2 regions of the Streptomyces sp. NPDC041129 genome follow, and region 2 is predicted to be linked to the other one. Evidence: predicted binding sites of a transcription regulator. Region 2 holds the regulator's gene; the other holds the start of a gene.
The links. The regulator HrcA, encoded in region 2, represses chaperone genes, less so after heat shock. The targets are predictions, from matches to a motif close to TTNGCACTCNGNNNNNCNGAGTGCNAA.
Positions count from the first base shown of each region.

Region 1: a site for HrcA is predicted at 13,984-14,010, ahead of groL (chaperonin GroEL). Genes of this name have one in related genera too.

Region 1 is NZ_JBVIYV010000004.1:351,180-366,834, reverse strand. Features, by position in the region: gene ACZ6B1_RS17305 (flavin reductase family protein) at 1-12, opposite strand, end outside; gene cdgB (diguanylate cyclase CdgB) at 410-2,068, shown strand; gene ACZ6B1_RS17295 (carbohydrate-binding protein) at 2,187-3,125, shown strand; gene ACZ6B1_RS17290 (1-phosphofructokinase family hexose kinase) at 3,130-4,059, opposite strand; gene nagA (N-acetylglucosamine-6-phosphate deacetylase) at 4,179-5,348, opposite strand; gene ACZ6B1_RS17280 (ROK family protein) at 5,348-6,301, opposite strand; gene ACZ6B1_RS17275 (extracellular solute-binding protein) at 6,411-7,679, shown strand; gene ACZ6B1_RS17270 (DUF3263 domain-containing protein) at 7,716-7,943, shown strand; gene otsB (trehalose-phosphatase) at 8,010-8,843, shown strand; gene ACZ6B1_RS17260 (alpha,alpha-trehalose-phosphate synthase (UDP-forming)) at 8,868-10,286, opposite strand; gene ACZ6B1_RS17255 (glucosyl-3-phosphoglycerate synthase) at 10,382-11,353, opposite strand; SAM riboswitch class I at 11,514-11,655, shown strand; gene thrC (threonine synthase) at 11,673-12,956, shown strand; gene ACZ6B1_RS17245 (MoaD/ThiS family protein) at 12,953-13,228, shown strand; gene ACZ6B1_RS17240 (cold-shock protein) at 13,672-13,875, shown strand; gene groL (chaperonin GroEL) at 14,172-15,655, shown strand, end outside.
Region 2 is NZ_JBVIYV010000001.1:1,316,331-1,331,985, reverse strand. Features, by position in the region: gene lepA (translation elongation factor 4) at 1-284, shown strand, start outside; gene ACZ6B1_RS05795 (AMP-dependent synthetase/ligase) at 547-2,421, shown strand; gene ACZ6B1_RS05790 (SpoIIE family protein phosphatase) at 2,610-4,421, shown strand; gene hemW (radical SAM family heme chaperone HemW) at 4,449-5,681, shown strand; gene ACZ6B1_RS05780 (DUF3097 domain-containing protein) at 5,842-6,651, opposite strand; gene ACZ6B1_RS05775 (MBL fold metallo-hydrolase) at 6,686-7,408, opposite strand; gene hrcA (heat-inducible transcriptional repressor HrcA) at 7,568-8,584, shown strand; gene dnaJ (molecular chaperone DnaJ) at 8,585-9,721, shown strand; gene ACZ6B1_RS05760 (nitronate monooxygenase) at 9,893-10,969, shown strand; gene ACZ6B1_RS05755 (16S rRNA (uracil(1498)-N(3))-methyltransferase) at 10,966-11,718, shown strand; gene ACZ6B1_RS05750 (VOC family protein) at 11,735-12,127, shown strand; gene ACZ6B1_RS05745 (hypothetical protein) at 12,224-12,778, shown strand; gene ACZ6B1_RS05740 (S41 family peptidase) at 12,825-15,655, shown strand, end outside.

The sequences.
Region 1 (15,655 bases), on a different contig from region 2:
GTCGTTGCTCACCCCCTCAGCATGCCCGGTGACTGCTGCGGCGGTGGGGGAGGAGGTGTTCAGCACGCCATGAACGCTAATCTCCGCCCCGGACGGGCCGCATCGGGCCCTGGCCCTATCCGGGTCCTAGGACCGGGGGACCACGAGGTGACGGTTCGTGCATCATGTGCACACGACGACAAAACTTGCGTTCAGTAAACGCACAGGGAAAACGCAGAAACTCCACTCAATTGTTCACGTTCCCCTGTGACTTGAGTCACAAGGGACAGATATTGTTGACCCTGTGTACCGAGTGGGCAGCGCGCTGTGATTCAGTGGCTGGAGACCACTGAGAGACGACGGGACGCACTGTAAGGAAGCGCCGACGACAACCCTTGATTCGCTGCGAGGTCTCGGGGGGAGGGCGAGCATGGAGACCGAGTCGGAACCGTATGTCCGCCTTGCGTCCCTGCGGCAGCTGCACCAGGTCATGGCCGACATGAACACGGCACGCAGCCTGGCGGACACGCTGCAGACGGTCGCCGACGGCGCGGTCAGCGCTCTCGGGTACGAGCTTGCGTGCGTCAACCTCGTGCGCCCCGACGGGGATCTCGTCATCGCCGCCTTCTCCGGCAACTCCGCCGCCGAGGCCCTGATCACCGGCCGGGTCGGCTCCCGCGACTCCTGGGACCGGCGGCTGAGCATGGGCGAACAGTGGGGTGACCTCGTGTTCATACCCCACACCGAGGGCTGGGTGCTGGACGACGACGACGTCCCGCAGTGGTACACCGACGGTCCGGCCCCGCGCTTCGAGGACGAGTGGCATCCCTCCGACCGCCTCTTCGCCCCGATGTACACGCCCGGGGCACAGGGCGGCGGCTCCTCCGGCGAGCTGCTCGGCGTCATATCCGTCGACCGGCCGCGCAACGGCCGGCACCCCGGCGCCTGGGGCCGCGAGGCCCTGCAGATGTACGCCTTCCAGGCCGCCATCGCGATCAGCAACGCGCGTCTGCGTTCCAACATGCAGCGCGCCCTGGTCCGGCTCGAGCGCGAGCAGCAGGCGCTCAGGGCCAGCGAGGAGAGCTTCCGGCAGGCCTTCGAGTACGCGCCCTCCGGCATGGCCATCGCCGAGATGGGCGGCGACCAGCACGGCCGCATCCTGCGCACCAACGACGCCCTGTGCCGGCTGCTCGGCCGCCCCGCCTCCGCGATGCGCCGCTACTCCTTCTCCGACCTGGTCCACCCCGAGGACATCGGCACGCTGCTCCGGACGTCCGCCGAGGGCGGCCGGGCCGAGCTCCGCCTGGGCCGCCGCGACGGCAGCTACGTCTGGGTGAGCCTGCGCAACAGCGTGGTCGCCGACGCCGCCGACGGGCCTCGCTTCCTGCTGACCCATGTCGAGGACATCGAGGAGCGGAAGCGCCGCGAGCTGCAGCTCGCCCACCGCGCCTCCCACGACTCCCTCACCGGCCTGCCGAACTCCGCCGAGCTGCGCTCCCGGCTCTCCGCGCGCCTGTGTCACCGCCCGTCGCACGCCGGGGCCCTGGAGTCCCTGGACGCGGCCTACGGCCACCCCGCCTTCGACGCCCCGCCCGGGCACGGCTTCGACTTCGCGCAGAGCGTGGAGGCGTTCGACGGCTACGACCACCATGTCCACACCGTCGCCCCCGAGGACGGCCACGACGACGGCACCAAGGGCCTCGCGGTCCTCTTCTGCGACCTGGACGGGTTCAAGTCGATCAACGACAGGTTCGGCCACAACGCGGGCGACGCGGTGCTCATCGAGGTCGCCCGGCGGCTGACCCGCGGAGTGCGTGACGGTGACACGGTCGCCCGGCTCGGCGGCGACGAGTTCGTGATCCTCGCCGACGGCCTCGGCAAGGCGGACGCCCAGGACCTCGCCGTACGTCTGCGCAACGAGATCATCCAGCCCATCCGCGCCGAGGACCGGGCCGTCCGGGTGGGCGCGAGTTTCGGTATCGGCTGGGCGCACTGCGGCATGACGGCGGACGAAGTGCTGAAGTCCGCCGACGAACGGATGTACGTAGAGAAAAGATCTCGTCCCAAACAGCACCGGCGTGCCGGATGAATCGCAGGTCAGTGAGCTGATGCGATACGAGTCACCCGTTTGGCCCAGTCGGAGCGGGTAGGCTCGCCATTCCACACCCGTATCGCATCCACCCGCACCTGTTGAGGAGTACCAAGGGATGACGCCCGGCGACAACGGCGCGAGCACGCCCGAGGACGACGACCCGTTCGGCTACCTGTACGCCGACGGCCAGGCCCGAGGAGCCCAGCCGCCGTCGGGTGGTTACGGCTATCCGAACTCGGTCAGCAGAGTGCGTACGGTCGGCGAGCGCCAGTACGCCCAGCCGCAGGCCCCCTACGGCCAGCAGCAGCCCACGGTCCCGCAGCAGGGTGCCTACGGCCGGCCGAACGCCCACTACCAGGCCCCGGAGACGCTGCCCGGCGGCGCTCCGACGAGCAGGCACTCCATGCCGCCCGGCGGTGGCGGCGGCCGCCGCGGCCCGAACACCAAGGGCCTGCTGATCGGCGCGATCGCGGTGGTCGCCGCGGTCGTCATCGGCATCGGTGTGGCGATGATCAACGGCAACACGGACGACGACAAGTCCGGCAACCAGGCGGACGCCTCCCCGGCCCAGTCCCAGAGCAGCGGGCCCAGCCCGTCGAACAGCGCCTCGGCACCGGCCGGCGAACTGCCGAAGACGGACGCCGCCGCCCTCCAGCTCGCCGGCACCGCCGCCAAGGCCTCGGACGTCAAGGGCGCCCAGGCGGCGGGCGGCACCTACGTGGGCGGCCTGAACAGCGTCGGGTCCTCCGTCACCTGGACCTTCGACAACGTTCCCGAGCAGGGCGCCTACACCCTCTTCGCGCACTTCAGCGTGGTCGGCGAGGACCAGGCGATGACGGTGACCATCAACGGCAAGCCGTTCGCCACCAAGATGCCGCTGAAGAACTACACGCACACCAACGACGGCGACTTCTCCAAGGGCTGGACCACGACCTTCGTGTGGCCCACCCTCGACAAGGGCCACAACACGGTGTCCATCTCCTGCCAGCCCGGCGACAAGTGCGACGCCCTGCTGGACCAGCTCTGGATCAAGAAGGGCCAGGTCAAGAGCTGACCGCTCACGCCGCGCTGACCACCCCGGTCACCGCGACCCGCTCCAGCAGTTCCTCGTAGGTCCCGGGGTCGAACTCGCCCGCGCCGGGCGCCCGTACCGTCGCCGCCGAGAGGGCCGCCGCGCGGGCCAGGCGGGACGGCCAGGGGAGTCGTTCCACGAGGCCCGACAGCAGGGCCGCCACCGCCGAGTCGCCCGCGCCGGTCGGGTTGCCGTGGATGCGTGCGGGTGGGGTGGCGCGCCAGCGGCCCTCGGGGGTGGCCGCGAGCAGGCCCTCCGGGCCGAGGGAGGCGACCACCGCTTGGGCGCCGCGCCGGCGGGCGTCCTGGGTGGCGCGCAACGGCTCGTGCGAGCCGGTGAGTTCGGCCAGTTCCTCGGAGTTCGGCTTGATGATGTCGGGGCGGGCCGCCACCCCGCGGCGCAGCGGTTCCCCGCCGGTGTCCAGCAGCACGGGGACACCGTGGGCGCGGGCCGCGCGTATCAGCCCCGCGTACGCGCCCACCGGCACGCCCGGGGGAAGGCTGCCGGACAGCGCCACCGCCGAGGCTCCGCCGAGCAGTTGCGCGTACCGGTCCTGGAAGGCGCCCCACTCGGCCGGGGATATCTGCGGGCCCGGTTCGTTGAGCTGCGTGGTGTCGCCGGTCCGCTCGTCGACGACGGCGACGGTGCGCCGGGTGGCCCCGACGATCGGCACCAGCGCGTCCGTCACCCCGGGTGTGTCCGCGAGGTGTTCGCGCAGCACCCGGCCGGTGGCGCCGCCCGCGAAGCCGGTGGCCGTCACCTCGTGGCCGAGGGCGGCCAGCACCCGGGCCACGTTCACGCCCTTGCCGCCTGGCCGTTCGAGGACCTGGGAGACCCGGTGCGAGGTGTGCGGCCGCAGCGACCTCACGCGGTAGGTGATGTCGAGAGCGGTGTTCAGCGTGACCGTGAGGATCACCGGGTCCGACCTCCCTCGAAGTCCGTCGCGCCATCGGTTTGCGGGGACCTGATCATGCCAAAGAGACGGCGGCCGGCCCAGTGCGCGGGTCGGTCACCGTCTCTCGACGCCGGGACGGATCAGGGCAGTTGGGGCGCGACGACCCATTGTCCCTGGCGCAGCACGCCCTTGAGGTCGAAGTCCGCGCCCAGCAGCACCAGGTCGGCGTCCTTGCCGGGCTCCAGGGAGCCGATGCGGTCGGACAGGCCCAGCAGGCGGGCCGGGTTGACGGACAGGGCGGTGACGGCGTCCCGCACCGTCAGCCCGTCGACCGTCACGGCCCGCTTGAACGCGCGGTCCAGGGTCAGCGTGGAGCCGGCGATCGAACCGCCGTGCACCAGCCGTGCCACGCCCTCGCTGACCTCGACCTCCAGCGGGCCGAGCATGTAGCGGCCGTCGCCGATTCCGGCCGCGTCCATCGCGTCGGTGATGAACGCGACCCGGTCGGCGCCCGCGTGATGGAACGCCAGCTCCAGCGCGGCAGGGTGCAGATGGGTCCCGTCGTTGATCAGCTCGACGGTGACCCGCTCGTCCTCCAGCAGGGCGGCGATCGGGCCGGGGGAGCGGTGGCCCAGGGCGGGCATGGCGTTGAAGAGGTGAGTGGCGACCGTGGCGCCCGCGTCGACGGCCGCGACCGTCTGCTCGTAGGTGGCGTCCGTGTGCCCGACCGCCGCGATCACCCCGTGCTCGGCGAGCAGCCGCACCGAGTCGATACCGCCCGGCAGTTCCGTGGCGAGCGTGACCATCCTCGCCCGGCCGCGCCCGGCGTCGATCAGCTTGCGCACCTCGGCCGGCTCCGGGTCGCGCAGCAGTTCCTCGGAGTGCGCGCCCTTGCGGCACGGCGAGATGAACGGCCCCTCGAAGTGGATGCCCGCGATGTCGCCCTGCTCGGCCAGCTCGCTCAGCAGCCCGGCCTGCCGGACCAGCAGGTCCATCTCGTCGGTGACGGTGGAGGCGACCAGCGTGGTGGTGCCGTGCCGCCGGTGGGTGCGGACGGCGGTGAGGATCTCCTCGGCCGAGCCGGAGAAGGACGCCCCGCCGCCGCCGTGGTTGTGGATGTCCACGAACCCCGGGACCAGCCAGTGACCGCTGACGTCGATCACCTCGGCACCGGCCGGGGCCGTGGCGCCCCCGGTGTCCGGCGCGCCTGCCGCGGTGATCCTGGTGCCCTCCACGGTCACCTGCCCGTCGTCCACCACCCCGGTGGGCAGCACCACCCGAGCACCTGCGAGAACCAAGCTGGGAGCCATCAGGCGGTTACCTCCGAGGGGTCGGTCGTGGGGTCGGTGGAGTCGAGGAGATCCCGGGCGAGAAGCCCCGCGCCCAGGCAGCCGGCGGTGTCGCCGAGGGCGGCGGGGACGATGGACGGCAGTTTCTGGAAGGTGACCCGGCGCCGGACGGCGTCCCGCAGCGGCTGGAACAACACTTCCCCCGCCTCGGCCAGGCCGCCACCGATGATCAGCGTGCGCGGGTCCAGCAGGGTGAGCGCGGTGACCAGCCCGTCGGCGAGCGCGTCCACCGCCTGCTGCCACACCCGGACGGCGTTCGGGTCACCGGACGCGACGGCCTTGGCGCAGTCGGCCGCGTCCGCCTCCGGGTCCCCGCAGGCCGCTGCCCATGCCTCGCTGACGGCGGACGCGGAGGCGTACCGCTCCAGGCAGCCGTGCTGCCCGCAGGGACACGGGGCGCCGCCGGGACGTACGACGATGTGCCCGATCTCGCCGGCGAAGCCGTGCGCGCCCGCCTCCACCCGGCCGTCCACGCCGATGGCGCCGGCGATCCCGGTGCCCAGCGGCACGAACAGGAACCGGTCGGCGCCCCTGCCCGCGCCGATCCGCCCTTCTGCGAGCCCGCCGGTGCGCACGTCGTGGCCGAGCGCCACCGGGACGCCGAGCCGCTCGGCGAGCAGGGCGCGCAGCGGGACGTCCCGCCAGCCGAGGTTGGCGGCGTACACGGCGATCCCGTGCTCGTCGTCGACGATGCCGGGGACCGCGATGCCGGCCGCCGCGGCAGGCTCGCCGTAGGTCTCGGTGCCGTACGCGCGCAGTTCGGCGGCGAAGCCGAGGATCGTCTCGACCACCGCGTCCGGCCCGCGCTCGCGTCCCGTCGCCCGGCGGGCGCGGTGCAGCAGCTCGCCGTCGTCTCCGACGAGGGCGGCCTTCATCCCGGTACCGCCGACGTCCAGGGCGATGACATGTCTCACGGGAGACAGTGTGGCCCCCTGACCCACAAGAGGTCTAGTCCACTCACGTGGTGTAGACCTTATGTGTCCACATATTGAACGGTCAGACAGCAGGGTTGGGGCTTTGAGGGTGCGTCGGCGTACGGCAGGAACGATCGCGGTTGTGTCCGCACTGGGCATGACGGCGGTCCTCGGCGGCTGTGGGAGCACGGACTCCGACGTGACCCTCAGACTCGTCGCGGCCGACTACGGTGACTCGGCGGCGAACGGCTCCAAGAAGTACTGGGACGGGCTGGCCGAGGAGTACGAGGCCGAGCACGGGGTGAAGGTCGAGGTCAGCGTCTACTCCTGGAACGACGTCGACCGCAAGGTCAAGGAGATGGTCGACGCCGGGCACGCCCCCGACCTGGCCCAGATCGGCGCCTACGCCGACTACGCGGCCGCGGGCAAGCTGTACCAGGCCTCCGACCTGCTCTCCATCCGCACCCAGGCCGACTTCCCCTCCGCGCTCTCCGACGCCGGCCAGTGGAAGCACGTGCAGTACGGCATCCCCTTCGCGGCCTCCACCCGGGTGCTCTTCTACAACAAGACCCTGTTCAGCCAGGCCGGCATCACCCCGCCCACCACCTGGGACGAGCTGGCGGCCGACGCCCGCGCGCTCAAGGACAAGGGTGTGAAGTACCCCTACGCGCTGCCGCTCGGTCCCGAGGAGGCCCAGGCCGAGACCATGCAGTGGCTGCTGGGCGGCGGTGACGGCTACACCGACGACATCGGTGCCTACAGCATCGACTCCGCGAAGAACGTGGAGACCTTCACCTGGCTCAAGGACGAGCTGGTCGGCAAGGGCCTGACCGGTCCGGTCGCCCCCGGCAAGCTGAACCGCGCGGACGCCTTCGCCGCCTTCGCCGACGGCCAGGTCGGCATGCTCAACGGCCACCCCACGCTGATCCAGCAGGCCGCCAAGAAGGGCGTGAAGTTCGGCACGGTCCCGATGCCGGGCCGCACCGGCCGGGCCAAGGCGTCGATGGGTGTCGCGGACTGGATGATGGGCTTCAGGCAGAACGGGCACGCCCGCGAGATCGGCGACTTCCTCGACTTCGTCTACGAGAAGAAGAACGTCCTCGCCTTCTCCCGCGAGTACGGGCTGCTGCCGGTCACCGACTCCGCGTCCAGCGCCATGTCCGACTCGGACGCGGCCGGCGACAAGGTCCTGCGCCCCTTCCTCGACGAGCTTCCGCTCTCCCAGCTCTACCCGGTCGGCAAGACCTCGTGGGCCTCGGTCAGCGCGGCCGTGAAGAAGGACATCGGCCAGGCGGTCACCCCCGGCGCCAGCCCCGCCGACGTGCTGTCCCGGCTGCAGTCCACCGCGTCGGCCGCGGACAGCGCGGACGTGAACTGAGGCAGGCTGTCGGTGCCCGGCGCTACGGTTGCCCCCATGGAGGAACTGGGCAGCCGCGAACAGGCGATCCTCGCGCTGGAACGCCGGGGCTTCACCGGCCCCGGCGCGAAGGAACGGGCCATCCGCGAGGAGCTGGGTCTCGCCCCGGTGCGCTACTACCAGCTCCTCAACGCCCTCCTGGACGACGCCCGGGCGCTCGCCGCGGACCCGGTCACGGTCAACCGGCTGCGCCGGGTGCGGGAGGCCCGCCGCGCGGAGCGCTGAGTTCCCGGCTCGGCCGGGGGAAACGGTCCAGGAGTGACCAGGGCCCGCGCCGGATACTGTCCCTGTATGGACCTCCTGCCGACCCCGGCGACCCAGGCCGGCCGCGACGGACTGCACGCGCTGCTGGCCAAGCCCCGCGCGGCGGTGATCGGACTCGACTTCGACGGCACCCTCGCCCCGATCGTCGCCGACCCCGAGCAGGCCCGCGCCCACCCCGACGCCGTTCCCGCGCTGGCCGGGCTCGCCCCCGAGGTGGCCTCCGTCGCCGTGGTCACCGGCCGGCCCGCCGAGGTCGCGGTGCGGTACGGCGGCTTCGCGGACGTGCCCGGCCTGGAACACCTCACCGTCCTCGGCCACTACGGCGCCGAGCGCTGGGACGCCGCGACCGGCGAGGTCACCGCGCCGGCGCCGCACCCCGGTGTGGCCGCGGTCCGCGCCGAACTGCCCGGTCTGCTGGAGCGCGTCGGCGCCGGGCACGGCACCTGGACCGAGGACAAGGGCCGGGCCGTCGCCGTGCACACCCGCCGCGCCGACGACCCCCAAGCCGCCTTCGAGGCCCTGCGCGGCCCCCTCACCGAACTCGCCGCCCGGCACGGCCTGATCGTCGAACCCGGCCGGCTGGTCCTGGAACTGCGCCCGCCCGGCATGGACAAGGGCGTCGCCCTCCTCGACCACGTCCGCCGTACCGCCGCCGGGTCCGTCCTCTACGCGGGCGACGACCTCGGCGACCTGCCCGCCTTCGCGGCCGTCGGGGAACTCCGCTCCGAGGGCGTCCCCGGCCTGCTGGTCTGCAGCGGCAGCACCGAGGTCACCGAACTGGCCGAACGGGCGGACCTGGTGGTCGACGGCCCGGAGGGCGTCGTCGCGCTCCTGCGCGCGCTGGCGGCGCGGCTCGGCTGACCCGGACCACCGGGCCGACGGCCCTCAGCCGGTCAGCGCGCCGAGCTGGTCCAGGAACCACTGCGCCGGCGGCAGCGCGGTGGCGGCGGCGGCCAGCCGCTTGGACCGCTCCGCCCGCTCGCCCTGGGGCATGCTCAGCGCGGCGTGCAGCGCGTCCGCCGTCCCCACGACGTCGTACGGGTTGACCACGATCGCGTCCTCGCCCAGCTCCTCGTACGCCCCGGCCTCCCGCGACAGCACCAGCGCGCACCCCTCGTCGGAGACGACCGGCACCTCCTTGGCGACCAGGTTCATGCCGTCCCGGATCGGGTTGACCAGGGCCACGTCCGCGAGCCGGTAGGCGGCCAGCGAGCGGGCGAAGTCGTCCTTGACGTGCAGCACCACCGGCGTCCAGCCGGGCGTCCCGTAACGGGAGTTGATCTCGTCGGCGACCCGCCGCACCTCGGCCGTGTAGGCGCGGTAGACCGCGAGGTCCTGCCGTGAGGGGTAGGCGAACGCGATGTGCACGACCCGCTCGCGCCACTCGGGGCGGTCGTCCAGAAGCTGCCGGTACGCCAGCAGCCCGCGCACGATGTTCTTGGACAGCTCGGTGCGGTCCACCCGGACGATGGTCCGGCGCCCCTCGCCGATCTCCGCGCGCAGGGCCGTCATCCGCTCGTCCACGTCCGGCCGGTGCGCCCGCTCGCGCAGGAAGTCCGCGTCCGCGCCGAGCCCGTGCACCCCGATCCGGGTCCCGGACGGGATGCCGGGGCCGAGCACCGCGTGGCAGCAGTCCGTGAACGCGTCCGCCCAGCGCTTGGTCAGGAACGCCGCCCGGTCCGCGCCGAGGATGCCGGTCAGCAGCTCGGCGGCGATGTCGTCGGGCAGCAGCCGGAAGTAGTCCGGCGGCGCCCACGGGGTGTGCGAGAAGTGGCCGATGCGGAGATCCGGCCGGAGCTGCCGGAGCATCCGCGGGGCGAGGGCCAGGTGGTAGTCCTGGATGACCACCGCGGCTCCCTCGGCCGCCTCCTGCGCCAGCGCCTGTGCGAACGCCCGGTTGTACGCCTGGTACGAGGCCCACTGGCGGCGGAACTCCGCGTCGAGGACCGGCTCCAGCGGGGTCTGGTACAGCATGTGGTGGACGAACCAGAGCACCGAGTTGGCGATGCCGTTGTAGGCGTCGGCGAACACGGTCGCGTCGATGTCGAGCATCCGCACCCGCTGCTCGCCGGTGTCCTCCGCCGGCAGCAGACCCCCGCCCGCCCGCCGTACCGCCTCCCGGTCGCCGTCGCCGAGCGCGGCGCAGACCCACACCGCGTTGTGGTCCGGCCCGATGGCCGACAGCCCCGAGACCAGCCCTCCCCCGCCGCGTCTGGCGCTCAGCGAGCCGTCCTCGAGCACCTCGTACGAAACCGGGCCGCGGTTGGACGCGACCAGCACCTCAGCACCCTGCGTGGAAGCCATGATTCTCAACCTAGCCCGGCCCGGAAACGCTCAAACGTACGCTCCGCCCCGGAAGGGCGCTGTATACAGCCGTTCTTCCGCGTTCACCGCGCCGCTCAGGCCACCTTGCGGTGCGCGTACTCCGCGATCTCCACCATCGGCGGCCGCTCCTCGGTGTCCACCGAGTAGGTGCGCGGCTCGAACCCGTCCTCGCCGCGCTCGAACTGGGTGAGCGAGGGCCTCACGAGGTGGCCGCGGGCCAGCCGGAGCTGGGCGGTGCGGTAGATCGCCGCGGCCATCCGGCCGAGCGCCTGCCCGTCCTGGTGCCGGTGCCTGCGCACCCCGACGTCCACCTGGGCCAGCGCGTCCAGCCCCACCATGTGCAGCGCGTCCACCAGCATGCCCAGCTCCACGCCGTAGCCCACCGGGAACGGGAGCTGCTCCAGCAGCGAGCGGCGGCCCGCGTACTCCCCGCCCAGCGGCTGCACGAAGCCGGCGAGCTGCGGCCAGTGCATGTTCAGCAGCGGGCGGGCCATCAGCTCGGTGACCCGGCCGCCCTGCCCTGCGGCGGCCGTGCCGGAGGCGCGCCCGTCGGGCACGGTGAGCGGGCGGTCGTACATCGCCTTGACCAGGTCGACGTCCGGGTCGGTGAGCAGCGGGCCGACGATGCCGAGGACGAAGTCGGAGGAGAACTCCCTCAGGTCGGCGTCGATGAAGCAGACGATGTCCCCGCTCGTCGCCAGCAGCGAGCGCCACAGCACCTCGCCCTTGCCGGGGACGGCCGGTATGCGCGGCAGGACGCTGTCGCGGTGCACCACCCGGGCGCCGGCCGCGGCGGCGACCTCCGCGGTGCGGTCGGTGGAGCCGGAGTCGACGACGACGATCTCGTCGACCAGCGGAGTCTGCCGCATGAGGTCGTGACGGATGACGGCGACGATGTCGCCGACCGTCTCCTCCTCGTTCAGCGCGGGCAGGACGACGGAGACGGACTGCCCGGTGCGCTGCTTGGCGGCCAGGACTCCGTGCAACGGGCGGTCGGCCACGGACCAGGAGCGGGTGGCCAGCCAGCGCTCGACTTCTTCCAGCACGGTCTGCGGCTCCTCACTGTCGTGATCACACCTGTTGAGGGGGGTGATGCATCTCGCGGTTCGGACGACTATCTCAACTGTCCCGGCCGTCGGTTACAGTCTTGAACAACGCCGATGACCATCGCATGTCGGGGGTCGCCCGGCGTTCACAACCGAATACCGCTCATCCAGAGGGGCAGAGGGACACGGCCCGATGAAGCCCCGGCAACCCCCCTGAGCCGCACTCGTTTCGCGCGAGGCTCCCGGCCAGGGAAGGTGCCAAATCCGTCTCACGGCGAGATGCGTCGTGAGGAAGATGAGGAGAAAGGGCCTCGCCTCCATGGCTGTGCAGACAGTTGCAAGCACCAGCAATCCCGCCGTCGATCTCGGCCCCGCCGCTGCCCTGAGCTGTCGCGAATGCGGCCACCGGGTACCCCTCGGACCGGTCTTCGCGTGCGAGGAGTGTTTCGGCCCGCTGGAGATCGCCTACGACTTCTCCGCCTACGACACCGAAGAGCTGCGCCGGCGCATCGAGGCGGGCCCCGCGAACATCTGGCGCTACGCACCCCTGCTGCCCGTCCCCGCGGACGTGGCCGAGAAGCCGAACATCAACCCCGGCTGGACCAAGCTCGTCAAGGCCGACAACCTGGCCGGCGAGCTGGGCGTCCCCGGCGGGCTGTACGTCAAGGACGACTCCGGCAACCCGACGCACTCCTTCAAGGACCGCGTCGTCGCCCAGGCCCTGGAGGCCGCCCGCGCCTTCGGCTTCACCACCCTGTCCTGCTCCTCCACCGGCAACCTCGCCGGTGCCGTCGGCGCCGCCGCCGCCCGGGCCGGCTTCCGCTCCTGCGTGTTCATCCCCCACGACCTGGAGCAGGGCAAGGTCGTCATGGCCGCGGTCTACGGCGGCGAGCTCGTCGGGATCGAGGGCAACTACGACGACGTGAACCGCTTCTGCTCCGAGCTGATCGGCGACCCGGCCGGCGAGGGCTGGGGCTTCGTCAACGTCAACCTGCGGCCGTACTACGCCGAGGGCTCCAAGACGCTGGCGTACGAGATCTGCGAGCAGCTCGGCTGGCGGCTGCCGGACCAGATCGTGGTCCCGATCGCCTCCGGCTCCCAGCTCACGAAGATCGACAAGGGTCTGCAGGAGCTGATCAAGCTCGGCCTGGTCGAGGACAGGCCGTACAAGATCTTCGGCGCCCAGGCCGAGGGCTGCTCGCCGGTGTCGACCGCGTACAAGGCGGGCCACGACGTCGTGCGGCCGCAGAAGCCGAACACCATCGCCAAGTCCCTCGCCATCGGCAACCCGGCCGACGGGCCGTACGTCCTGGACATCGCGCGCCGCACCGGCGGAGCGGTGGAGGACGTGACGGACGAGGAGGTCGTGGACGCGATCAAGCTGCTGGCCCGGACCGAGGGCATCTTCGCGGAGACGGCGGGCGGGGTGACCGTCGGCGTCACCCGCAAGCTGCTCAAGGAAGGCGTGCTGGACCCGGCGAAGACCACCGTCGTCCTCAACACCGGCGACGGCCTCAAGACCCTCGACGCGGTGGCCGGCACCGGCCTCACCGCCACCATCCGCCCGAACCTGGACTCCTTCCGAGAGGCTGGCCTCGCATGAGCGTGACCGTTCGCATCCCCACCATCCTGCGCACCTACACCGGCGGGCAGGCCGAGGTCGCCGCCGAGGGCGCGAACCTCGCCGAGGTCATCGAGAACCTGGAGAAGAACCACACCGGGATCGCCGCGCGGGTGCTGGACGACCAGGGCAAGCTGCGCCGCTTCGTCAACGTGTACGTCAACGACGACGATGTCCGTTTCGAGCAGGGCCTGCAGACCGCGACTCCGGACGGCGCCGGTGTCTCCATCATTCCGGCCGTCGCCGGCGGCTGACAGAATGACCGATCATTACCTTCGGTAACGCCGGTTACCGATTGTTCATTGAATGGCCTCCCCCGTGCGAGAAACGGAGGGGGCCATTCTGCGTGATTGAGCGCGGTAGAGTTGGGGAAGCCGCTCCCGGACCATGGGTCAGGAGCCTTGGATTCACCGCGGTGCACCCGACAAGAAATAGCCAAAGTGTGGGTGCTTTCTGCGGCTTTTGCGCATTTTATGGGGCCCGATTTGCCCTGAATTCGGGCGAATTCACGCTACATTCCGGACCGTTCGCGTCCATATTTCTCGTCCGATTGACCTGTTGCAGACGGCAGTTGGGCAGATACATTCAGCGGCGGTCGACGCGTTCCGGCGCACGCCCCCGGCCAATGGGGGGTGAGGTCTGACCCGGGTCCGCGAAGTGTGGATCTGTGCAAGGGCCAGTAATAGGGGAGTTAGGCATGGCTCAGGGCACCGTCAAGTGGTTCAACGCGGAGAAGGGGTACGGCTTCATCGCGGTCGACGGTGGTGCGGACGTATTCGTCCACTACAGCGCCATTCAGATGGACGGCTACCGCACCCTGGAAGAGGGTCAGCGGGTGGAGTTCGAGATCTCGCAGGGCCAGAAGGGCCCGCAGGCCGACATGGTTCGCCTCAGCGCCTGAACGTTTCTTGCACGAAGGGCCCGCACCTCGCACAGGGTGCGGGCCCTTCGCTGTGCCCGTGCCCCCGTTCGCGGGTGGCTGACGGGGGCGCCCGTACCCCGGGAGGCGCTTGCACTCGACCATGCCGAGTGCTAATCATTGCGTTAGCACTCTGAAGGTGAGAGTGACAGTGAGGACCGGGTCGGTGAGGCCCGCAGGCCAAGTGGGGCAAGGAACCACGGGGCCGGCGAGCCGTCCGTCGCGGGCGCGGGCGCGGTCCGAAGGAATCACCCCCAGTCCTGGAGGGACCACTTCACATGGCCAAGATCATCGCGTTCGACGAGGAGGCGCGGCGCGGCCTCGAGCGCGGCATGAACCAGCTCGCGGACGCCGTCAAGGTGACGCTCGGCCCCAAGGGCCGCAACGTCGTCCTCGAGAAGAAGTGGGGTGCCCCCACGATCACCAACGATGGTGTCTCCATCGCCAAGGAGATCGAGCTCGAGGACCCGTACGAGAAGATCGGCGCCGAGCTGGTCAAGGAAGTCGCCAAGAAGACGGACGACGTCGCCGGTGACGGTACGACCACCGCGACCGTGCTCGCCCAGGCCCTGGTCAAGGAAGGCCTGCGCAACGTCGCCGCCGGTGCCAACCCGATGGCCCTGAAGCGCGGTATCGAGAAGGCCGTCGAGGCCGTCTCCGCCGCCCTGCTGGAGCAGGCGAAGGACGTCGAGACCAAGGAGCAGATCGCCTCCACCGCGTCCATCTCCGCCGCCGACACCCAGATCGGCGAGCTCATCGCCGAGGCCATGGACAAGGTCGGCAAGGAAGGCGTCATCACCGTCGAGGAGAGCAACACCTTCGGCCTCGAGCTCGAGCTCACCGAGGGCATGCGCTTCGACAAGGGCTACATCTCCGCCTACTTCGCGACCGACATGGAGCGCATGGAGGCGTCGCTCGAGGACCCGTACATCCTCATCGCCAACTCCAAGATCGGCTCGGTCAAGGACCTGCTCCCGCTGCTGGAGAAGGTCATGCAGTCGGGCAAGCCGCTGCTGATCATCGCCGAGGACGTCGAGGGCGAGGCCCTGTCGACCCTGGTGGTCAACAAGATCCGCGGCACCTTCAAGTCCGTCGCCGTCAAGGCCCCGGGCTTCGGCGACCGCCGCAAGGCCATGCTCGGCGACATCGCCATCCTCACGGGCGGCGAGGTCATCTCCGAGGAGGTCGGCCTCAAGCTGGAGAACGCGACCCTGGACCTCCTGGGCCGCGCCCGCAAGGTCGTCATCACCAAGGACGAGACCACCATCGTCGACGGTGCCGGCTCCTCGGAGCAGGTCAACGGCCGCGTGAACCAGATCCGCGCCGAGATCGAGAACAGCGACTCGGACTACGACCGCGAGAAGCTGCAGGAGCGCCTGGCGAAGCTCGCCGGCGGTGTCGCGGTCATCAAGGCCGGTGCCGCCACCGAGGTGGAGCTCAAGGAGCGCAAGCACCGCATCGAGGACGCCGTCCGCAACGCGAAGGCCGCCGTCGAGGAGGGCATCGTCGCCGGTGGTGGCGTGGCCCTGCTGCAGGCCTCCCAGGTCTTCGAGAAGCTGGAGCTCGAGGGTGACGAGGCGACCGGCGCCCAGGCCGTGAAGCTCGCGCTCGAGGCCCCGCTGAAGCAGATCGCCGTCAACGCCGGCCTCGAGGGCGGTGTCGTGGTGGAGAAGGTGCGCAACCTGACCCCGGGCCACGGCCTGAACGCCGCGACCGGCGAGTACGTCGACCTGGTCGCCGAGGGCATCATCGACCCGGCGAA
Region 2 (15,655 bases):
TCGCCAAGCTGCGCGAGCTCATCCCGCGGCAGGCCTTCGAGGTGCCCATCCAGGCCGCCATCGGCTCCCGGGTCATCGCCCGTGAGACCATCCGCGCCATCCGCAAGGACGTCCTCGCCAAGTGCTACGGCGGTGACATCTCCCGGAAGCGGAAGCTGCTGGAGAAGCAGAAGGAAGGCAAGAAGCGGATGAAGATGGTGGGTTCCGTGGAGGTTCCGCAGGAAGCCTTCATCGCCGTCCTGTCCAGCGATGACAGCGCGGGGTCGGGCAAGGGCAAGAAGTAACCGGGGGTTACAGCCGGTCACATCCGCAAAACGGACACGGAGGGGCTCGTCGTGCGAAAGTGCGGCGGGCCCCTACGCGCGCGTAGCGTCGCTCTGCGTGGAAAGTGACAGGCCGATGCCCCTTACGCAGCGGCCGGTCGCCCCTTACCCTGATCCCTGCTCGATAGTTACTCGCGAGTTAAACAACGAGTCCCAACCCACACCGTGAGTCAACCCAGCCGCACCTGAGCCAGCCGCACTGTCGCGGGCCCCGGAGGATGTCGTGAGCGACACACAGACCCTTATCGAGAACCGTCCGCCGTCCGTGGCGGCCCTCTTCCTGGAGCGCGTGGCGGCCACACCGGACGCCGAGGCCTACCGCCATCCCGTACCCCCAGCCTCCGGGCAGGGCCCCGACGACTGGAAGTCGCTCAGCTGGGGCGAGGCGGCCGAGCGGGTCTACGCCATCGCCGCCGGCCTCATCGAACTCGGCCTCCAGCCGGAGCAGCGGGTCGCGCTCGCCGCCTCCACCCGGGTGGAGTGGATCCTCGCCGACCTCGGCATCATGTGCGCGGGCGGTGCCACCACCACGATCTACCCGCAGACCAACGCCGACGAGTCGGCGTTCATCCTCTCCGACTCCGACAGCCGGGTCCTGATCGCCGAGGACGCGGCCCAGCTCGCCAAGGCCGTCGAGAAGCGCGCCGAGCTGCCCGCGCTGACCAAGGTCGTCGTCATCGACCCGGCCGGCGTCGAGACCAGCGACTGGGTGACCACCCTCACCGAGCTGGAGCAGCGCGGCGCCGCCTACCTCGAGAAGCACCCCGAGCTGATCAAGGAGCGGGTCGGCGCGATCACCCGCGACCAGCTCGCCACCCTGATCTACACCTCCGGCACCACCGGCCGTCCCAAGGGCGTGCGCCTGCCGCACGACAACTGGGCGTACATGGCCAGGGCGATCGCCGCGACCGGCCTGGTCAGCGGCGACGACGTGCAGTACCTGTGGCTGCCGCTGGCGCACGTCTTCGGCAAGGTGCTCACCTCCGGGCAGATCGAGGTCGGTCACGTCACCGCCGTGGACGGCCGCGTCGACAAGATCATCGAAAACCTTCCGGTGGTGCGGCCGACGTACATGGCGGCCGTGCCGCGCATCTTCGAGAAGGTCTACAACGGCGTCGCGGCCAAGGCCCGTGAGGGCGGCGCGGCCAAGTACAAGATCTTCCAGTGGGCCGCCGAGGTCGCCCGCGAGTACGCCAAGGTCTCGCAGGACAACTTCCGCCGCACCGGCGCCCACGCGGTGCCGTTCGGCCTCGCCTCCAAGCACAAGGTCGCCGACACCCTCGTCTACGGCAAGCTCCGTGAGGCCTTCGGCGGCCGGCTGCGCGCCTGCGTCTCCGGCGCCTCCGCGCTCGCCCCCGAGATCGGCTTCTTCTTCGCCGGCGCCGGCATCCACATCCTGGAGGGCTACGGCCTCACCGAGTCCTCCGCGGCCTCCTTCGTCAACCCCGGCGAGGCCTATCGCACCGGCACCGTCGGCAAGCCGCTGCCCGGCACCGAGGTCCGCATCGCCGACGACGGCGAGATCCTGCTGCGCGGCCCCGGCATCATGGACGGCTACCACCAGCAGCCCGAGAAGACCGCCGAGGTGCTGGAGTCCGACGGCTGGTTCCACACCGGCGACATCGGCGAGCTGTCCGCCGACGGCTACCTGCGCATCACCGACCGCAAGAAGGACCTCATCAAGACCTCCGGCGGCAAGTACGTCGCCCCGGCCGAGGTCGAGGGCCAGTTCAAGGCGGTGTGCCCATACGTCTCCAACATCCTGGTGCACGGCGCCGACCGGAACTACTGCACCGCCCTCATCGCCCTCGACGAGATCGCGATCCTGCAGTGGGCCAAGGACAACGGCCTCGACGGCAAGTCGTACGCCGAGGTGGTGGCCGCGCCGCAGACCGTCGAGATGGTCGACGGCTACGTCAAGGAGCTCAACGAGGGCCTGCAGCGCTGGCAGACCATCAAGAAGTACCGGCTGCTGCCCCGTGACCTCGATGTGGAGCACGGCGAGATCACGCCGAGCCTGAAGCTGAAGCGGCCCGTCGTGGAGCGGGAGTACAAGCACCTCATCGACGAGATGTACGCGGGGGCCCGGGAGTCCTGACCCCGTCGCGTGAGGACGGCGGGGGCCGCACCGGTGGTGCGGCCCCCGCCCCTTACGACTCGCTTCGCATCCCGCCCGGAACTGACCGTCTTCCTGCGTCTCAGTAGCACAGTTCTCACGCGTTGCCGCCCGCTTCGGTGACTCACCGCTTAGGCTCGCGTCCTGTCTGTCACCCTGGCCGCATGGACATGGCGGCCATACCGACGCAGCGGGAGAACGACGCCCACGCCCCGGCGGTGCGCGGGCACGCCGGCCTGCCCGGCAGCCCCCTCGCCCCCGGCTCCGCCCGCGCCCTGGTGCGCGCCGCGCTCGCCGACGTCCCCGGGGTGCCCCGGCGCTTCGTGGACGACGCCATGGCCGTCGTCAGCGAACTCGTCACCAACGCCGTCGTCCACGCCGGCACCGACATCGACGTGGACTGGCGCCTGGAGACGACCGGCGCCCTCGTCGTCGAGGTCGGCGACCGCCATCCGTCCCGCGCCCCGCGCGACCCCGGCACCGGCGAGGCGTCGTGCGAGACGTCCGAGTACGGGCGCGGGCTGCGCCTGGTCGCCACCCTCGCCGAGTCCTGGGGCGTCACCTACCGCCGGGGCGAGAAGACCGTGTGGGCGAGGCTGCGGCCCGGCGGCGAACCCCTGGACGGACCCGCCCCCGACGACGCCCTGGACATCGCCGAGGTCCTCGCACCGCGGCCGCGGAGCGCCGGACGCGACCGGGACTGGCTCGGCCGGGGCGCGCTGTCCTTCCTCGCCGAGGCCTCCGACCTGCTCGCCGGGCAGCTCGACGAGAACCTGGTCGCCGCCCTCACCGGGCGGCTGATCGTGCCCCGGCTCGCCGACTGGTGCGCGGTGTGGCTGGAGGACGAGGCGACCGTACGCGGCGGCGACGGCGGCGCGCCCGCCGGGATCTGGGTGGCCGGTGAGGACCGCGCCGAGGACCTGCACCGCGCCCTGGAGAAGAACCCGCCCCGGCCGCCGCAGGACCCGAGGCCGGACCCGGAGACCTACCCCTGGCCCGGCGAGGCGCTCGGCACCCATGGCACGGCCCTCGCCTTCCGCCTCATCGCCGGCGGCCGCCCGCTCGGCACCCTGGTCCTCGGGCGGTGCGGGCAGCCCAGGTTCCCCGACGAGGTCACCGGCCTGGTGGAGGACCTGAGCCGCCGGGTGGCCCTCGCCATCGGCGCGGCCCGCCAGTACGCCCGGCAGGCCACCATCAGCGCCGTCCTGCAGCGCGGGCTGCTGCCCGGAGCGGTCGCCGAGATCCCCGGGGTGAGCAGCGCCCTCGTCTACGAGCCCCGCGACAAGGGCGGCCCGAGCGGCGACTTCTACGACCTGTTCCCGGCGGGCGACGGCCGCTGGTGCTTCGCCGTGGGCGACGTCCAGGGCAAGGGTCCGGAGGCGGCCGTCGTGATCGGGCTCGCCCGGCCGTGGCTGCGGCTGCTCGCGCGCGAGGGCTACCGGGTCGCCGACGTCCTGGACCGGCTCAACCAGCTCCTCCTGGACGACGCCACCGAGGCCGCCGACGCCGCCGCCCGCGCGCTGGTCGCGGCCGGCGGCCGTCCCGTGGCCGCCGGGGACGGACCGCAGACCCGCTTCCTGTCCCTGCTCTACGGCGAGCTGACGCCCCACGCCGACGGCGGCGTCCGCTGCACCCTCGCCTCCGCCGGGCACCCCCTGCCGCTGCTGCTGCGCCCCGACGGCGAGGTGCGCACCGCCGCCCGCCCGCAGACCCTGCTCGGCGTCGTCGAGGACGAGACCTACACCAGCGAGACCGTCGAGCTGCGGCCCGGCGACAGCCTGCTGTGCGTCACCGACGGCGTCACCGAGCGGCGCTCCGGCTCCCGCCAGTTCGACGACGGCGACGGGCTCGCGCGGGCCCTGTCCGGCTGCGCGGGCCTGAACGCCGAGGAGATCGCCGAGCGGATCCGCCGCCTCGTGCACGACTTCGGCGGCGGCGTGCCCGAGGACGACCTGGCCCTGCTGGTGCTCCAGGCGGGGTGAGTCCCGCCGTACGGGACAATGGGGGACATGCCTTCCGCACTCCCCGACGGCGAGCCCGTCCCCGACGACGGCTCGCTGCCCGGCTCCGCGCTCGCCGGGGCCGCCGGCCGCCCCCTCGGGTTCTACCTGCACGTCCCGTACTGCGCGACCCGCTGCGGCTACTGCGACTTCAACACGTACACCGCCACCGAGCTGCGCGGCACCGGCGGCGTGCTCGCCTCCCGGGACAACTACGCGGACACCCTGACGGACGAGGTCCGGCTGGCGCGGAAGGTCCTCGGCGACGACCCCCGCCAGGTCCGTACCGTCTTCGTGGGCGGCGGCACGCCCACCCTGCTGGCCGCCGACGACCTGGTGCGGATGCTGGCGGCGATCCGCGACGAGTTCGGTCTGGCGCCGGACGCGGAGATCACGACGGAGGCGAACCCGGAGTCGGTCGACCCGGCGTACCTCACCACCCTCCGGGAGGGCGGCTTCAACCGGATCTCCTTCGGCATGCAGAGCGCGCGGCAGCACGTGCTGCGGATCCTGGACCGCACGCACACCCCCGGCCGCCCCGAGGCCTGTGTGGCCGAGGCGCGGGCGGCGGGCTTCGAACACGTCAACCTGGACCTGATCTACGGCACCCCGGGGGAGAGCGACGACGACTGGCGGGCCTCGCTGGACGCGGCGATCGGCGCGGGCCCCGACCACGTCAGCGCGTACGCGCTGATCGTCGAGGAGGGCACCCAGCTCGCCCGCCGCATCCGCCGCGGCGAGGTCCCGATGACGGACGACGACGTCCACGCGGACCGCTACCTGATCGCCGAGGAGACCCTGTCCGCGGCGGGCTTCGACTGGTACGAGGTCTCCAACTGGGCCACCTCCGAGGCCGGGCGCTGCCTGCACAACGAGCTGTACTGGCGGGGCGCGGACTGGTGGGGCGCGGGACCCGGGGCCCACTCGCACGTGGGCGGGGTGCGCTGGTGGAACGTCAAGCACCCGGGCGCCTACGCGGCGGCACTGGCGTCGGGCCGGTCCCCGGGCGCCGGCCGCGAACTGCTCTCGGACGAGGACCGGCGAGTGGAGCGGATCCTGCTGGAGCTGCGGCTGCGGGAGGGAGCGCCGCTGTCCCTGCTGAAGCAGGACGGTTTGGCGGCTTCGCGCCGGGCCCTGGCGGACGGACTGCTCCAGGAGGAGCCGTACGAGGAGGGCCGCGCCGTCCTGACCCTGCGCGGCCGGCTGCTGGCGGACGCGGTGGTGCGGGACCTGGTGGACTGATCACTCCGGCAGGTGACACCGCGGAGCCCGGGCGTGGGCAAGAAGTATCCGGGGGTTACAGCCGGTCACATCCGCAGAACGGACACGGAGGGCTCGCCGTGGCCGTCGGAGCTGCCGGATGCTGTGCTGGGCGCTGCAGAGTCCGGCACCTAGAAGGGCGTCAGACCCCATCGCTGTCCGTGACGAAGTCGATCAGTTCCTCCACCCGCCCCAGCAGCTCCGGCTCCAGGTCCTTGTAGGACCGCACCCGGGACAGGATCCGCTGCCAGGCCGCGCCCGTGTTCTCCGGCCAGCCGAGGGACCGGCAGACGCCGGTCTTCCAGTCCTGGCCGTGCGGGACGCGGGGCCAGGACTCGATGCCGAGGGAGGCGGGCTTCACCGCCTCCCAGATGTCGATGTACGGATGGCCGACGACCAGCGCGTGTTCGCTCGTCACCGACTCGGCGATGCGCCACTCCTTCGTGCCCGGCACCAGGTGGTCCACCAGGACGCCGAGCCGCGCGTCCGGGCCCGGCGCGAACTCCGCCACGATCGACGGCAGATCGTCCACGCCCTCCAGGTACTCCACGACCACGCCCTCGATGCGCAGGTCGTCGCCCCACACCCGCTCGACCAGCTCGGCGTCGTGCCGGCCCTCGACGTAGATGCGGCCGGCGCGGGCCACGCGCGCGCGTGCGCCGGGAACGGCCACCGAACCGGACGCCGTACGGGTGGGCCGCGCCGGGCCCGACGGCGGCCGCACCAGCGTCACCACCCGGCCCTCCAGCAGGAAACCGCGCGGCTCCAGCGGGAACACCCGGTGCTTGCCGAAACGGTCCTCCAGCGTCACCGTGCCCGCCTCGCAGCGGATCACCGCCCCGCAGAACCCGGTACCGGGCTCCTCCACCACCAGCCCCGGCTCGGCCGCGACCTCGGGCACGGGCTGGGACTTCTTCCACGGTGGGGTCAGATCGGAGGCGTACTGGCGCATTCGGACGACGATAGGAGAACCGGCGGCTCTGTGCTCATGACACGCCGAAACGCGTCGCCAGCCCTTCGCGTTGGCACCGCACGAACGCCGCGTCCACCACCGCTCCGTGACCGGGCACGTACAGCGCGTCCTCACCGCCCAGGGACAGCAGACGGTCGAGCGCGTCCGGCCAGCGGGACGGGACCGCGTCCGGGCCCGCCTGCGGTTCGCCGGACTCCTCCACCAGGTCGCCGCAGAAGACGACCTCCGGGTCGCCCGGCACCAGCACCGCCAGATCGTGGGCCGTGTGGCCGGGACCCACGTTGGCCAGCAGCGCCTGACGCCCGTCGCCGAGGTCCAGCGTCCACTCCCCGGAGACCAGGTGCCGGGGCGGCACCAGCGCGTCCACCGCCTCGTCGGCGTCCGGGACCGGCAGGCCGTTCCTGACCGCGTCCAGGCGCAGCCCGTCGCGCTCGTGCGCCAGCAACGCGTCCATGCCGACCGCCGCGTACACCTCGGCGCCGGCGAGGGCGGCCGCCCCGAAGACGTGGTCGAAGTGGGGATGGGTGAGCGCGAGATGGGTCACACGGTGCCCCGCGAGCCGCTGCGCCCGCTCCCGCAGCAGCGCGCCCTCGGCGAGGCTCGACCCGGCGTCCACCAACAGCGCCGTACCGGCCCCGAGCACCAGGCCCGCCGTGCAGTCCCAGCCGGGCAGCCGGCACCGCCCGACCCCGTCGGCCAACCGCTCCCATCCCAGCTCTTCCCAAGTCACGGTCATAACGCGACGCTAGCGGTAGGACGGGGTATGGCGGGACCGACCTTGCCCAGTGAGTACCCCACGGCCGTACACTGGCCGGGGAACGCTGGCACTCGGACACGCAGAGTGCCAGGCGGACGCCGAAGGGCCGAGCGGAAGACATGCTGGAGGTGCGCGCGGATGCTGAATGAACGCAGGCTTCAGGTGCTGCGCGCCATCGTCCAGGACTACGTGGGCACCGAGGAGCCGGTCGGCTCCAAGGCGCTCACCGAGCGGCACAGTCTCGGCGTGTCGCCGGCGACCGTGCGCAACGACATGGCCGCCCTGGAGGACGAGGGATACATCGCCCAGCCGCACACCAGCGCCGGGCGCATCCCCACCGACAAGGGCTACCGGCTGTTCGTGGACAAGCTCGCGGGCGTCAAGCCGATGACCGGACCCGAGCGGCGGGCGATCCAGAACTTCCTGGAGGGCGCCGTCGACCTCGACGACGTCGTCGCGCGCACGGTGCGGCTGCTCGCGCAGCTGACCCGGCAGGTCGCCGTCGTGCAGTACCCGTCCCTGACCCGGTCCACCGTGCGGCACGTGGAGCTGCTCTCGCTCGCCCCCGCGCGCGTGATGCTCGTGCTGATCACGGACACCGGCCGGGTCGAGCAGCGGATGGTGGACTGCCCGGCGCCGTTCGGGGAGACCGCCCTCGCCGACCTCAGGGCGAGGCTCAACAGCCGGGTCGCGGGCCGCCGGTTCGCCGACGTGCCGCACCTGGTCGAGGACCTGCCCGAGGCGTTCGAGCACGAGGATCGCGGTACGGTCTCCACAGTGCTCTCCACTCTGCTGGAGACACTGGTCGAGGAGAACGAGGAGCGGCTGATGATCGGCGGCACCGCCAATCTCACCCGCTTCGGACATGACTTTCCCCTCACGATCCGGCCCGTCCTGGAGGCCCTCGAGGAGCAGGTCGTGCTCCTCAAGCTCCTCGGCGAGGCGAAGGATCCGGGCGTGATGGTGCGCATCGGGCACGAGAACGCACACGAGGGACTCAACTCCACGTCCGTCGTGTCGGTCGGCTACGGTTCGGGCGGCGAGGCGGTTGCCAAGCTCGGCGTGGTCGGACCGACCCGCATGGACTACCCGGGAACGATGGGAGCGGTACGCGCAGTGGCACGGTACGTCGGACAGATCCTGGCGGAGTCGTAAGTGGCCACGGACTACTACGCCGTTCTCGGCGTGCGCCGCGACGCGTCGCAGGATGAGATCAAGAAGGCGTTCCGTCGGCTCGCGCGCGAGCTGCACCCGGACGTCAACCCCGATCCGAAGACCCAGGAGCGGTTCAAGGAGATCAACGCCGCCTACGAGGTGCTGTCGGACCCGCAGAAGAAGCAGGTCTACGACCTCGGCGGCGACCCGCTCTCCCAGGCGGGCGGCGGGGGCGCGGGGGGCTTCGGGGCCGGTGGCTTCGGCAACTTCTCCGACATCATGGACGCGTTCTTCGGTACGGCGTCGCAGCGCGGGCCGCGCTCGCGCACCCGGCGCGGCCAGGACGCGATGATCCGGATCGACGTCGAGCTGGACGAGGCGGCCTTCGGCACGACCAAGGACATCCAGGTCGACACCGCGGTCGTCTGCAACACCTGCAGCGGCGAGGGCGCGGCTCCGGGCACGACCGCCCAGACGTGTGACATGTGCCGCGGCCGCGGCGAGGTGTCGCAGGTCACCCGGTCCTTCCTGGGCCAGGTCATGACCTCCCGCCCCTGCCCCCAGTGCCAGGGCTTCGGCACGGTCGTGCCGACCCCGTGCCCCGAGTGCGCGGGCGACGGCCGGGTGCGCTCCCGCCGCACCCTCACCGTGAAGATCCCGGCCGGTGTCGACAACGGCACCCGGATCCAGCTCGCCGGCGAGGGCGAGGTCGGCCCCGGCGGCGGTCCGGCCGGTGACCTCTACGTCGAGATCCACGAGCTGCCGCACTCGACCTTCCAGCGGCGCGGCGACGACCTGCACTGCACGGTCACCATCCCGATGACCGCGGCGGCCCTCGGCACCAAGGTCCCGCTGGAGACGCTGGACGGCCTGGAGGAGGTCGACATCCGGCCGGGCACCCAGTCCGGACAGTCGATCCCGCTGCACAACCGGGGCGTCACGCATCTGCGCGGCGGCGGCCGAGGCGACCTGATCGTCCACGTCGAGGTCACGACCCCGACCAAGCTGGATCCCGAGCAGGAGCGGTTGCTGCGCGAGCTGTCGAAGCTGCGGGGCGAGGAGCGCCCGCAGGGGCAGTTCCAGCCGGGGCAGCAGGGACTGTTCTCGCGGCTGAAGGACGCGTTCAACGGGCGCTGAGGCGGGCCGAGGCCACGAGGGCCGGGCCCAGGGGGCTCGAGCCCCCTGGGCCCGGCCCTCGCCCACCCGCCGCCCGGCTCGGTGGGCTGGAGCCGCGGGCCGGAAAAAGTGGCATGTGCCATGGGAAAGACCCGATTCGGCGCTCTCCCCAGGACGTGACAACATGCGGGCATGTCCTCCGCGCTGACCGATCTCTTCCCCAGGCCGATCGTGCAGGCTCCCATGGCGGGCGGGGTCTCCGTACCGCAGCTCGCCGCGGCCGTGTCCGAGGCGGGCGGGCTCGGGTTCCTCGCCGCCGGATACAAGACCGCCGACGGCATGTACCAGGAGATCAAGCAGCTACGGGGACTCACGGGCCGGCCCTTCGGCGTCAACCTCTTCATGCCGCAGCCGGAGTATGCGGAGTCCGGCGCCGTGGAGATCTACACCCACCAGCTCGCCGGTGAGGCCGCCTGGTACGAGACCGAGCTGGGCGACCCGGACAGCGGCCGGGACGACGGCTACGACGCCAAGCTCGCCGTACTGCTCGACAACCCGGTGCCGGTGGTCTCCTTCCACTTCGGTGTCCCGGCCCGTGAGGTCATCGACTCCCTGCACCGCGCCGGGACGTTCACGCTGGTCGCCGCCACCACCCCGGAGGAGGCGCGCGCGGTCGAGCGGGCCGGGGCGGACGCGGTGATCGCGCAGGGCGTCGAGGCGGGCGGCCACCTGGGCACCCACCGGGACGTCCCCGAGAACGACGGCTCCGGCATCGGACTGCTGTCGCTGCTCACGCAGGTCCGCGAGGCGGTGAGCATCCCGGTCGTCGCCGCCGGCGGCATCATGCGCGGCGGCCAGATCGCCGCCGTCCTCGCGGCGGGCGCGAGCGCCGCCCAGCTGGGCACGGCGTTCCTCGCCACCCCGGAGTCCGGCGCCCACGCCCTGCACAAGCAGGCGCTGACCAACCCCCTGTTCGCGCGCACCGAACTGACCCGCGCCTTCTCCGGCCGCCCCGCGCGCGGCCTGGTCAACCGCTTCCTTCGCGAGCACGGCCCCTACGCCCCCGCCGCCTACCCCGAGGTCCACCATGTGACGGCGCCGCTACGCAGGGCCGCCGCCAAGGCCGGTGACGCGCAGGGCATGGCACTGTGGGCGGGCCAGGGCCACCGGCTGGCCCGGGAGCTGCCGGCCGGGCAGTTGGTGGAAGTGCTGACGGCCGAGCTCGCCGCGGCCCGGACCGCGTTGTCGGCCGGAGGTGACGCGCGATGACCGCGCCGGTTTTCGTCGTCGACTCGCTCGAGGGTGTGGGCCCCGGCTCGGTCATCGACGTGGAGGGACCCGAGGGGCGGCACGCGGTCTCGGTGCGCCGGCTGCAGCCCGGCGAGGAAGTCGTGATCACCGACGGCAAGGGCCGGGGAGCGTCCGGGGTGGTCCTCAGCACCTCGGGCAAGGACCACCTGGTGGTCGAGCCCCGCGCGTTCCCGGTGGAGCCCGAACCCAGCCCCCGTATCACCGTTGTCCAGGCCCTCCCCAAGGGCGACCGCGGTGAGCTGGCCGTGGAGATGATGACCGAGACGGGCGTCGACGCGATCGTGCCCTGGCAGGCCGCGCGCTGCATCACCCAGTGGAAGGGCGACCGCGGGCAGAAGGCCCTCGCCAAGTGGCGTGCCACCGCCCGCGAGGCCGGCAAGCAGTCCCGCCGCCTGCGCTTCCCCGAGGTCGCGGAGGCCGCGACGACCAAGCAGGTCGCCGCCCTGCTGGCCGCGGCCGACTTCGCCGCCGTGCTCCACTCCGACTTCGAGCACGACAGCGCCCCCCTCGCCACCGCCCGGCTCCCGGAGCACGGTGAGATCGTGCTGGTCGTGGGGCCCGAAGGAGGCGTGGCCCGGGACGAGTTGGCCCTCTTCGAAGAGGCGGGCGCCAAGCCGTGCGTGCTGGGGCCTACGGTGTTGCGCACGTCCACCGCCGGCACCGCCGCGGCGGCCCTCCTGCTGGGCCGCACCGGCCGCTGGTCCTGAGCACTGGGGGAACACCATGGAACTCGCCCAAGTCCGGCTCCTCGTCACCGACTTCGCCGCCTGCTACCGCTTCTACGCCGATGTCCTCGGCCTCAAGCCGCAGTCCGGCACCGGCGAGGGACCGTACGAGAAGTTCAGCCCGCACGCCGGCTCGGCCGGAATCGCGCTGCAGGACCGCGCCATGATGGCCGGGGTCCTGGCGGAGCTGGGCGAGACCGCCACCGGCCACCGCTCCCTGGTCGTGCTGCGCGTGGACGACCTCGACGCGTACTGCGCGGAGATCACCGCCCGGGGCGCGACCCTGCTGCACGGCCCGGCCCCGATGACCGAGCGCATGCGCGTGGCTCACCTCAAGGACCCGGAGGGCAACCTGGTGGAACTCCAGGAATGGCTCCTCCTGCGCGTCTGACGGCGAGGGAACAGCGGCCCGGCCGTCGCTGCCCGAACGGGTGAGTGGCCGTATGCGGCCTTCCGCCCCGGGGGCGGTGGTGGCACGCTGCCCTCCATGGGGGCATCGAGGCGGATTCGGCGCCGGCCGCGGGCCGCGCGCGGTGTGGCCGTGGCGGGACTGCTGGTGATGGGCGCGGGCGCGGTGGTGGCGTGTCAGCCCGGGGACCTGAGTTCGGCCTCGGCCGCGTACACCACCGACAGCACCGCGACCGCCGAGCTGAAACGGCGGCACGTGGACGTGAGCTGGCTCACCTGCACCGGAGACTACGGCGGCAAGCGCGGCGGCACGTCCGGCAGTTCGCCCTCGCCGACGGAGAGCACCGTCGTATCGGTCGACTGCCAGGGGGAGACCAGGGACGGACGCAAGATCACCGTCAGGGGGAAGGTGACCCGGGCCGTCGACGGGGCCTGTGTGCGCGGGGACCTGACGGCCAGGGTCGGCGGCAGGCAGGTCTTCCGGGTCAGCGGGCTCGGCGACTGCGACGCCACACCCGGTCCGACGTACCGGCCGCCCACCCGGCAGGGCGGGCAGCCCACCGTCACCGTGACGGTGACGCGGACCATCTGGTGCAAGAAGGACCCCAGTTGCTGGCCGGTGGAGGGCAAGTGATCGGAACCGGGAGCGGGGGACGCCGGTCGCTGCGTACAGTGACGGGGTGACTCAGGCGGCTTCGACGGCATCCTCCGGCTACCTCCGATTCCCGCACCCGCACGGCGACTTGGTGACCTTCGTCGCCGAGGACGACGTCTGGCTGGCTCCGCTCGACGGCGGCCGTGCCTGGCGGGTCAGCGCCGACAACGTGCCCGTGAACCACCCTCGCGTCTCGCCCGACGGCACCGCCGTCGCCTGGACCTCCACCCGCGACGGCGCCCCCGAGGTGCACCTCGCCCCGGTGGCCGGCGGCCCAGCCAGACGGCTGACGCACTGGGGCAGTTGGCGGACACAGGTGCGCGGCTGGACCCCGGACGGCGAGGTGCTCGCGCTCAGCACCCAGGGCCAGGCGAGCCTGCGCCGAAGCTGGGCCCGGGCCGTTCCGCTCGACGGGGGACCGGCCACCACCCTGCCGTACGGGCCGGTCGGCGACGTCGCCCACGGCCCGCACACCGTGCTGCTGTCCGCCCCGATGGGCCGCGAGGCCGCCTGGTGGAAGCGGTACCGGGGCGGCACCGCGGGCAAGCTGTGGATCGACCGGGAGGGCGACGGCGAGTTCGTCCGGCTGCACGAGGAGCTGGACGGCAACATCGAGTACCCGCTGTGGGCCGGCGACCGGATCGCGTTCCTCTCCGACCACGAGGGCACCGGCGCGCTCTACTCCTCCCTCGCCGACGGCTCCGACCTGCGCCGGCACACCCCGCTGGAAGGCTTCTACGCCCGGCACGCCGCCACCGACGGCACCCGGGTCGTCTACTCCTGCGCCGGTGAACTCTGGCTGCTGGACGACCTCGACGGCGCCGAACCGCGCCGGCTGGACATCCGGCTCGGCGGACCGCGCGTGGACCTCCAGCCGTTCCCGGTGAACGCCTCCCACTGGTTCGGCACCGCCGCCCCGGACCACACCGCGCGCGGCAGCGCGGTCGCCGTGCGCGGCGCCGTCCACTGGGTCACCCACCGCTCCGGCCCGGCCCGCGCGCTCGCCGCCCAGCCGGGCGTGCGGACCCGGCTGCCGCGCACCTTCCGCTCCGAGGGGGAGGAGTGGGTGGTGTGGGTGACGGACGCCGAGGGCGAGGACGCCCTGGAGTTCGCGCCCGCCACCGGCGCCGCCCTCGGCACGCCACCGCGCCGGCTCGCCGCCGGGCAGCTCGGCCGCGTCCTGGAACTGGCCATGGCACCCGACGGCAGCCGGGCCGCCGTCGCCGCACACGACGGGCGGCTGCTGCTGGTCGAGCGGGAGACCGGCGAGGTGCGCGAGGTGACCCGCAGCGAGCACGGCGACGTCCACGGCCTGGCCTTCTCACCGGACTCCGGCTGGCTCGCCTGGGCGCACCCCGGGCCCCACCCACTCTCCCAGCTCCGCCTCGCCAACACCACCGACCTGTCGGTCACCGAGGCGACCCCGCTGCGCTTCCAGGACTACGCGCCCGCCTTCACCCTGGACGGCAGGCACCTCGCCTTCCTCTCCAGCCGCTCCTTCGACCCGGTCTACGACGAGCACGTCTTCGACCTGGCCTTCGTGGAGGGCGTGCGCCCGCACCTGATCACCCTCGCCGCGACCACCCCGTCGCCGTTCGGGCCGCAGCGGCACGGCCGGCCCTTCGGCACCCCCGACAAGGAGGAGACACCGGACAGCGAGGGCACCCCGGCGACCCGGATCGACCTCGACGGCCTCGCAGACCGCATCGTGCCCTTCCCGGTCGAGGCAGCCCGCTACTCCAACCTGCGGGCGGCCAAGGACGGGCTGCTCTGGCTGCGCCACCCGGTGCGCGGCGTGCTCGGCGCGGGCCGCGCCACACCCGACGCCCCCGACCCGAAGACCCGGCTGGAGCGCTACGACCTCGCCCAGCAGCGCCTGGAGCATCTCGCCGCCGACGCCGACCACTTCGAGGTCAGCGGCGACGGCAGGCGAGTACTGCTGTGGAGCGACGGCCGGCTCAGGGTCGTACCCGCCGACCGGCACGCCTCCGACGACGAGGACAGCGACTCGAACATCGCCGTCGACCTCACCCGGATCCGGCAGACCGTCGACCCGGTCGCCGAATGGCGGCAGATGTACGACGAGACGGGCCGCATCATGCGGGACAACTTCTGGCGGGCCGACATGGGCGGCGTCGACTGGGACGGCGTCCTCGACCGCTACCGGCCCGTCCTCGACCGCCTCGCCACCCACGACGACCTGGTCGACCTGCTGTGGGAGGTGCAGGGCGAACTCGGCACCTCGCACGCCTACGTCACCCCGCGCGGCGGCTTCGGCGACGGCGCCCGGCAGGGACTTCTCGGCGCCGACATCTCCCGCCACGAGGACGGCGGCTGGCGCGTCGACCGCATCCTGCCCTCCGAGACCTCCGACCCCAACGCCCGCTCCCCGCTGGCCGCGCCCGGTGTCGCCGTGCGGCCCGGGGACGCGATCGTCGCGGTCGCGGGGCAGCCGGTCGACCCGGTCACCGGCCCCGGCCCGCTGCTGACCGGCACGGCCGGCAAGCCCGTCGAGCTGACCGTCTCGCCGGCCGGCGGCGGCGATCTGCGCCACGTGGTCGTGGTCCCGGTCGCGGACGAGGAGCCCCTGCGCTACCACGCCTGGGTCGCCGGCCGCCGCGCCCACGTCCACGAGCGCTCCGGTGGCCGGCTCGGCTATCTGCACGTACCCGACATGCAGGCTCCCGGCTGGGCCCAGATCCACCGCGACCTGCGGATCGAGGTGGCGCGCGAAGGGCTGGTCGTCGACGTCCGGGAGAACCGCGGCGGCCACACCTCCCAGCTCGTCGTGGAGAAGCTGGCCCGGCGGATCGTCGGCTGGGACCTGCCGCGCGGGATGCGGCCCGAGAGCTACCC